2 linked regions of the Methyloterricola oryzae genome follow. The protein of the gene in region 1 interacts with the protein of each later gene in a pairwise test. Links are inferred from orthologs where the notes say so. Each region holds a gene or a part of one and is shown in the gene's direction. Other genes may lie near its edges.

What was found. Proteins that work in one complex are often made in the same cells at the same time.
Region 2: the proteins of ftsL (region 1) and ftsB interact in binary tests that used the Escherichia coli proteins (3 or more experiments, as listed by UniProt). The link is inferred for Methyloterricola oryzae from one-to-one orthologs.

Annotation. Positions count from the first base shown.
Region 1 is NZ_JYNS01000006.1:229,179-233,693, reverse strand. The notes cover bases 1,176-4,175. They hold ftsL (cell division protein FtsL), read left to right. Parts: upstream 1,176-2,546; coding sequence 2,547-2,804; downstream 2,805-4,175. Other genes in these bases: EK23_RS10745 (peptidoglycan D,D-transpeptidase FtsI family protein), read left to right, coding at 2,820-4,175; rsmH (16S rRNA (cytosine(1402)-N(4))-methyltransferase RsmH), read left to right, coding at 1,618-2,550; mraZ (division/cell wall cluster transcriptional repressor MraZ), read left to right, coding at 1,176-1,618. In the rest of the region: parE (DNA topoisomerase IV subunit B), read right to left, coding at 1-680; EK23_RS10765 (hypothetical protein), read right to left, coding at 715-1,020; more of mraZ, read left to right, coding at 1,160-1,175; more of EK23_RS10745, read left to right, coding at 4,176-4,515. UniProt on the Escherichia coli protein: Essential cell division protein. May link together the upstream cell division proteins, which are predominantly cytoplasmic, with the downstream cell division proteins, which are predominantly periplasmic.
Region 2 is NZ_JYNS01000013.1:75,269-78,940, reverse strand. Bases 226-2,917 are described here. They hold ftsB (cell division protein FtsB), read left to right. Parts: upstream 226-1,203; coding sequence 1,204-1,632; downstream 1,633-2,917. Other genes in these bases: truD (tRNA pseudouridine(13) synthase TruD), read left to right, coding at 2,799-2,917; ispF (2-C-methyl-D-erythritol 2,4-cyclodiphosphate synthase), read left to right, coding at 2,326-2,802; ispD (2-C-methyl-D-erythritol 4-phosphate cytidylyltransferase), read left to right, coding at 1,634-2,338; eno (phosphopyruvate hydratase), read left to right, coding at 226-1,185. Also shown: more of eno, read left to right, coding at 1-225; more of truD, read left to right, coding at 2,918-3,672. UniProt on the Escherichia coli protein: Essential cell division protein. May link together the upstream cell division proteins, which are predominantly cytoplasmic, with the downstream cell division proteins, which are predominantly periplasmic.

The DNA of each region.
Region 1 (4,515 bases):
ATCTGATCCAGCAGGTATTCCGGCAGGCCGTTTTCGTAATGCCAGACGGTTTCCTCCCCGCTGGCTTCCTCGCGCAGGGTGATCTTGAGGCCCGGACACAGCACCGCCTTGGCGCGCAGCAGATGCTTGAGCCTGGAGACGGATACGCGCGGCGAATCGAAGTAACGGGGCTCCGGCCAGAAGCGCACCACACTGCCGGTGTCCCTCGGCCTGGTGCTGCCGATTTCCGTGAGTTCGGTGAGCTTGTCGCCCTGGGCGAAGCTCATGGCGTAGACCTTGCCGCCGCGGCGGATCTCCACCTCCAGGCGCGCCGAGAGCGCGTTTACTACCGACACGCCGACGCCATGCAGGCCGCCGGAGAAGCCGTAGCTCTTGTGGGAGAACTTGCCGCCGGCATGCAGCTTGGTGAGGATCACCTCCACGCCGGAAACGCCCTGCTCCGGGTGAATATCCACCGGCATGCCGCGGCCGTCGTCGCGCACCGTGACGCCGCCATCGGCCAGCAGGGTGACGTCGATCGTGCGGGCGAAGCCGGCAAGGGCCTCATCGACGCTGTTGTCCACCACCTCCTGGGCCAGGTGGTTGGGGCGGCTGGTGTCAGTGTACATGCCGGGCCGTTTGCGGACCGGGTCGAGGCCGCTGAGGACCTCAATGGCGGAAGCGTCGTATTGTTCGGTCATGGCGCCTGTGTGCGAGTCCTTCTGGCTTGAATCATCATCTGATTTCGCGATTCGGTATTTTACATGAGGGCCGGGTCTTCGCCCTTGCGTGGTTGATGGGGGTCTTGAGCTTCACCATTCGATAAAGAGGAACGGTCGCGCCGGGTAGGTGCCAAGAAATTTCCATCATGGCGTGCAACGCCACCTGCCGTTTCTGTGATGCCGGCATGTTCGCCATGGCCTTATCGGTAGGCATTTTGCGGCATCGTCTTGCCGGTTCCTGATGTGTTCCTGGCATGTTTTCAACCAATTGAAATTTAAATATAAAGCAGTAATGGCCGGCACTCGATTCAGTGTCCATCAGTTGTTTTCCGCTGCCCCTGAGGACGCTGATGAAATTGTCCCGGATTCCCCTTGACTTGCCTCAGGTTGGTTTCTATATTGAGGCCAAGTGGAGTTTAGTGGAAAAAAATGGAGATTAATGGGGAGCGGGGGCGGAGTTGTTTCGGGGCGTCAATTCGATCAATCTTGACGAAAAAGGCCGGCTGGCCATCCCAACTCGCTACCGAGCGGAGTTGCAGGAGTGCTGCGAGCGCCAATTGGTCCTGACCGTCGGGCTCGATCGTTGCCTCATGCTGTATCCCTTTCCCGAGTGGGAGGACATCGAGCGCAAGCTGGTGAAACTCCCCAGTCTCAACAAGCAAGCAAAGCGTTTACAGCGGCTCCTCATCGGCCATGCCACCGAGTGTGAGATGGACAGCCAGGGCCGCGTTCTCATCGCGGAACCGCTCCGAAAGTTTGCCAACTTGGACAAGCGCGTGGTGTTGACGGGCCAAGGAAACAAGTTCGAGATCTGGGACGAGGACGTGTGGAATCGCAGCCGCGACGAATGGTTGGAAGAGGAGGGAGTCGAAGACCTGGACGACCTGTCGCCCGAACTGGAATCCCTTTCTTTCTGATGAGTGTTGAAAAAGGCGCGCACGTGCCGGTGATGCTGGCGGAGGCGCTGGAAGGCCTGAACATTCAAGGCGATGGATTTTACGTGGACTGCACTTTCGGACGGGGCGGGCATTCTGCCGCAATTCTCGCACGACTCGGGCCGGCCGGGCGGCTGCTGGCTTTAGACAAGGACCCCGCCGCAGTGGCATGGGCCAAGGAACAGGGCTTGCTGGCCGACGAGCGATTCGCGGTGTGGCACGGCAGCTTTGCGGAACTGGTCCCGCAGATTGACAAGTTGGGGAAAACCGGCGATGTCGGCGGCATTTTGATGGATCTGGGCGTTTCCTCCCCGCAGTTGGACGAAGCCGAGCGTGGTTTCAGTTTCATGCGCGAGGGGCCCTTGGACATGCGCATGGATACCAGCCGCGGTCCAACGGCCGCCGAGTGGATCGATGCGGTGACGGAAAGCGAACTCGAGCGGGTCCTCAGGACCTATGGCGAGGAGCGGTTCGCCCGTCGTATTGCCCGTGCGATCCTGGCAGCTCGGCCCTTGACGAGCACCTCGGCCCTGGCCCGGGTGATCGAGCAGGCGGTTCCGACCCGGGAAAAGGGCAAACATCCGGCGACCCGCAGCTTTCAGGCGATACGCATTGCCTTGAACGGTGAGTTGGAGGCATTGGAGCAGGCTTTAGAGCAGGCCGTCAAGGTGCTGCGTCCAGGGGGCAGGCTGGTGGTGATCGCCTTTCATTCGCTGGAAGACCGTATCGTCAAGCGCTTCATGCGCGACCAGGAACGGGGCCGGCCGCTACCCGCCCATCTGCCCGTGCCTATCGAGCATCGGGCGCGACTGCGTCGGGTCGGCAAAAAGCGCCTGCCATCGGCCGACGAGGTTCAGGCCAATGTGCGCGCGCGCAGCGCCGTCATGCGGGTAGCCGAGCGGGTGGCGGCATGAGGAGCATCCTGGTGCTGCTGCTGATCGTGGTGGTTTCGGCCTTGGGCGTGGTTTACACCAAGTACCGGTCACGCATGTTGTTCGCTGAAATCCAGCGCCTGGAGCAGGAACTGGACGGCTATGAAGTGGAGCTTGGGCAGTTGCAGCTCGAGCAGAATACCTGGGCGGAACACAGCCGCATCGAGCGTCTGGCCCGCACCCGGTTGGGGATGGATTTGCCCCGCAGGGAATCGATCATTTATGTCAAACCTTAGTATTGGCAAGCTACCATGATGGTCATCAGTAATACCAGACGGATCGATGAAACGGACTACGCCGGTCGCTGGCGTTTCCTCTTGATTGCCATGATGTGCGCCATGCTGGTACTCGTGGGGCGCGCTATCAAACTGCAGGTGCTGGACCGCCAGTTCCTGATCCAGCAAGGTGACATGCGCCACGTCGGCGTGGTGCCGGTTCCGGCGCACCGCGGCCGCATCCTTGACCGCAACGGCGAATTGCTCGCCATCAGTTCCCCCGTCAAATCCGTTTGGGTCAATCCCAAGGAGTTCGAGGCGAGCGACCAGGATGTCAAAGCCTTGGGCGATGCGATCGGGATGAGCCCTAAGGAGATCCGGCGGCGCACGTCCAATTCCGGCCGCGGCTTCGTCTATCTGAAACGGCGCATGAGTCCGGAGATGGCTGACCAGGCTATCGCAATCGGCATTCCCGGTGTCTACGCGGAGCGGGAGTACCAGCGCTATTACCCCACAGGCGAAGTGGCGGCCCACATGCTGGGGTTCAACAATATCGACGACAGCGGTCAGGAAGGCATGGAACTGGCCTACAACGACTGGCTGAAGGGTGTGCCCGGCGCCAAGCGCATCATGCGTGACGGCAAGCGGCGCATCATCGAGGACGTGGAAGTGCTGCGCATGCCGTCGGCAGGCAAGGACCTCAAGCTGAGTATCGATCAGCGTCTGCAATACCTGGCCTACCGCGAGCTGAAGCGAACCGTGCTGCAGCACCGAGCGAAGTCGGGCACGCTGGTCCTTCTGGATTCGGAGAGCGGCGAGGTGCTGGCCATGGCCAATCAGCCGTCCTTCAATCCCAACAGCCGCGCCCGTATCAGCGGCAACGTCTCCCGCAACCGGGCCATTACCGATCTGTTCGAGCCCGGCTCCACCATCAAGCCGTTCGGCGTCGCCTGCGCCATGGAATTGGGCAAAATCGGGCCCGGCACGGTGTTCAACACCAGCCCGGGGCAGTTGCGCGTGGGCAGCAATGTGGTGAAGGACGTGCACAACTACGGCGTCCTGGATGTGGCCCACATTCTGCAAAAGTCCAGCAACGTGGGCATGACCAAGATCGCCCTGAACCTGCCGTCCGGCAAGCTTTGGGCTTTCTACAACAACCTGGGTTTCGGTCAGGGGCTGGAGACCGGTTTTCCCGGCGAGGCGAGCGGCCGGCTCTCCAACCACCAGAACTGGGGTCCGTTCCACCAGGCGACGCTGTCCTTCGGCTATGGTCTCTCAACTTCCGCGCTGCAACTGGCGAGGGCGTATTTGTCCTTGGCCAACGGTGGCGAAATACCGATGGTGGGCCTTTTGAAGCGGGAGAAGCCGCCTGAAGTCCACCGCATCATGTCGGCCAAGACCGCCAACAGCGTGAAAACCATGCTGGAGGCTGTGGTGACCCGCGAGGGAACCGCCATCAAGGCCGCCATCCCCGGATACCGCGTAGCCGGCAAGACCGGCACGGTCAAGAAAAGCGGCGCCCATGGCTATCAGCAGGGCGCTTACCTGTCGCTGTTCGCCGGCATGGCGCCAGCGAGCAAACCCAAATTGGTGATGATCGTGATGATCGACAATCCTACAGCGGGCGAATACTACGGCGGCGCCGTGGCGGCCCCCGTATTTTCCACGGTGATGGAAGGCGCCCTGCGCCTGCTGAATATCGCGCCTGATCAGGAGGAACCGCCGGTAATTA
Region 2 (3,672 bases), on another replicon or contig:
TCTGCCATGGTGCCCTCCGGCGCCTCAACCGGCAGCCGCGAGGCCATCGAATTGCGCGACGGCGACAAGCAGCGTTATCTGGGCAAGGGCGTGCTCAAGGCGGTGGAGAACGCCAATACCACCCTGCGCGAGGCCGTAATCGGCCTGGATGCCGGCGACCAGGCCGCGTTGGACGCTCGCATGATCGAATTGGACGGCACCGACAACAAGGGCCGCCTGGGCGCCAACGCCCTGCTCGCCATTTCCCTGGCCAGCGCCCGCGCCCACGCCGCATCCGTCGGCAAGCCCTTGTACGCCGCACTCAACACCACGGGCGAGTTCATCATGCCGGTGCCGATGATGAACATCATCAACGGCGGCGCCCATGCCGACAACAGCGTGGACTTGCAAGAGTTCATGATCCTGCCGGTGGGCGCGCCCAGCTTCCGCGAGGCCCTGCGCTATGGCGCCGAGGTGTTCCATAACCTGAAGAAAGTGCTGCACGACCGCGGCCTGGCCACCACCGTGGGCGACGAGGGCGGCTTCGCCCCCAACCTGTCCTCCAACGAGGAGGCCATCGAAGTGATCCTGGAGGCCATCGCCAAGGCCGGCTACCAGGCGGGCAAGGACATCTACCTGGGCCTGGACGTGGCCAGCTCCGAGTTCTACAAGGACGGCCAGTACGACCTGGCCTCCGAGAGCCGCAAGTTCGATTCCGCCGGTTTCATCGATTACCTGGCCGCCTGGGTGGACAAATATCCCATCGTCAGCATCGAGGACGGTCTGGCGGAGGGCGACTGGGACGGCTGGAAACTGCTCTCGGACAAGCTGGGCTCCCGCATCCAACTGGTGGGCGACGACCTGTTCGTCACCAACCCGAAGATTCTCAAGGAAGGCATCGACAAGGGCATCGCCAACTCCATCCTGATCAAGGTCAACCAGATCGGCACCCTCACCGAAACCCTGGAAGCCATCCGCATGGCCCAGGCCGCCGGCTACACGGCGGTCGTCTCGCATCGCTCTGGCGAAACCGAGGACAGCACCATCGCCGACCTCGCGGTGGCCACGGGCGCCGGACAGATCAAGACCGGTTCATTGAGCCGCTCCGACCGTGTGGCCAAATACAATCGCCTCCTGGTGATCGAGGAAGAGTTGGGCAGCCGCGCGGTCTACGCCGGGCGCAATGCCTTCAAACGCGCCATCTGACCCCTAGCCTGAACCTGCTTGAAGAAGCTGATCGTCTTCCTGTTGCTCCTGATCGGGCTGTTGCAATACCGGCTCTGGTTCGGTGACGGCAATGTGCTGGAGCTGCACCGCCTGGGCGAGCGCATCGAGGAACTGCGCCGGGAAGGCACGCGGCGGCAGGAACGCAACGCCGCCCTGGAGGCCGAGGTGATGGACCTCAAGCAGGGCACCGACGCCATCGAGGAAAGAGCCCGCCAGGACCTGGGCATGATCAAGGAAGGCGAGTTCTTTGTGCAGGTGATCGAGCATCAGCCGCCACCCAGCCCGGCGCCCGCCGCCAAGGAGACACCCAAGGGCACGCCGGTTCCAAAACGTCGCCGGGCGCGTAAACCGCCTTCCGATCCGGTGGAGGAGTTCGACCGGCAGGCGCAACCTTCGGCTGCTCCCGCACCGGCCAGGGCTGATTAGCATGACGGCGTGCATCCGCTACTGGGGCGTCGTCCCCGCCGCCGGCGTGGGCAAACGCATGGGCGGTGTCATCCCCAAGCAATATCTGGCCGTGGCCGGCAAGCCGGTGTTGCAGCACACCCTGGAGCGCCTGCTGGCGGTGGAGCGTTTCGCCGCCATCGCAGTGGCCCTGGGCGCCGAGGACGGCTACTGGCCCGACCTGCCCTGCGCCAATGAGGCCCGCATCGTCACCGCGCCCGGCGGCAAGGAAAGGGCGGATTCGGTGCTGGCGGCCCTGGTCCGGCTCGAGGAACTGGCTCATTTGGAGGACTGGGTGCTGGTGCACGATGCCGCTCGCATGTGCGTCACTCCTAGCGATGTGGAAAGCCTCATGGACCGACTGGCGGACCACCCCGTCGGCGGCATACTCGCCCTGCCCTCCACCGACACCCTGAAGGGTGTGGAATACGGCGTCATCGTCGACACGGTGAACCGCAACCATATCTGGCGCGCCCTGACGCCGCAGATGTTCCGCTACGGCACCCTGCGCTTTGCCCTGGAGGACGCCGCCCGGCGCGGACTGACCGTCACCGACGAGGCCAGCGCCCTGGAACTGCAGGGCCAGCGCCCGGCCATCGTGGAAGGCCGCCCCGACAATATCAAGATCACGCGGCCGGAGGATCTGCCCCTGGCCGCCTTTTACCTGGAGCAGCAATGTTTCGCATAGGCCAGGGCTACGACGCCCACAAATTCAAGGAAGGCGACGGTATCGTCATGGCGGGCGTGCACATCCCCTTCACCAAGGCCATGGCCGCCCATTCCGATGGCGACGTGGCGTTGCACGCCCTGTGCGACGCGCTCCTGGGCGCCGCCGCCCTGGGCGATATCGGCAAGCACTTCCCGGACACCGATCAATCCTTCAAGGGCATCGACAGCCGCATCCTGCTGCGCGACGTCTGCGCCAAGCTCAAGGGCATGGGCTACCGGCCGGTGAACGTGGACCTCACCATCATCGCCCAGGCCCCCAAGATGGCGCCGCATATCCCCGCCATGCGCGAAATCATCGCCAGTGACCTTGGGGTGGAACTGGATGCGGTGAACGTCAAAGCCACCACCACCGAAGGCATGGGCTTCGAAGGCCGCGGCGAAGGCATCTCCTCCCTGGCGACGGTGCTCCTGGAAAAACCGTGAGCCTGCCCCTGCTGCCCCACGCCTGGGGCGGACCGGCCGCCAAGGGCGCCCTCAAGGCCACGCCGGAGGACTTCGTCGTGGAAGAACTGCTGGGCTTTGAACCCAGCGGCGAAGGCGAGCACATTTTCCTGCGGGTGGAAAAGACCGGCGAGAACACCGACCACCTGGCCCGCCAGATCGCCCGCCATGCGGAAGTCCCGCGCCAGGCGGTGAGCTATGCCGGCATGAAAGACCGCAATGCCCGCACTATCCAGTGGTACAGCGTGCAGGTGCCGGGCAAGCGGGAAATCGACTGGTCCGGCCTGGCATCGGAGCGCGTGCGCGTGCTGGAAACGCGCCGCAACAGCCGCAAGCTCAGGACCGGCGCCCTGCGCGGCAACCGTTTCGAGATCGTCCTGCGCGACCTAGACGGCAGTCCCCAAATGATCGAGGAACGGCTGCAACGCGTCGCGGCGGACGGCGTCCCCAACTACTTCGGGCCACAGCGCTTCGGACACGGCGGGCGCAACCTGGAGCAGGCCCTGGCGATGTTTTCCGGCGAACTCAAGCTGCGCGACCGCAACCTGGCCGGCATCTATCTGTCGGCGGCGCGCTCCCATGTCTTCAATTCCGTCCTTGCCCGACGGGTCGTGGAAGGCCACTGGAACAAGGCCCTGCCGGGCGATGTGTTCATGTTCGGCGATTCGCACAGTTTCTTCCGCGAGGCCCTGAACGAGGACATCCAGCGCCGTGTCGAGGCCCGGGAGATCCACCCCAGCGGTCCGCTCTGGGGCAAGGGCGAACTGCCGACCAGCGAAACTCCCGGAGCGCTGGAGAGCGAAGTGGCCGAAAACCTGCAGGATTATTGCGGCGGCCTGGTGCGAGCGGGCC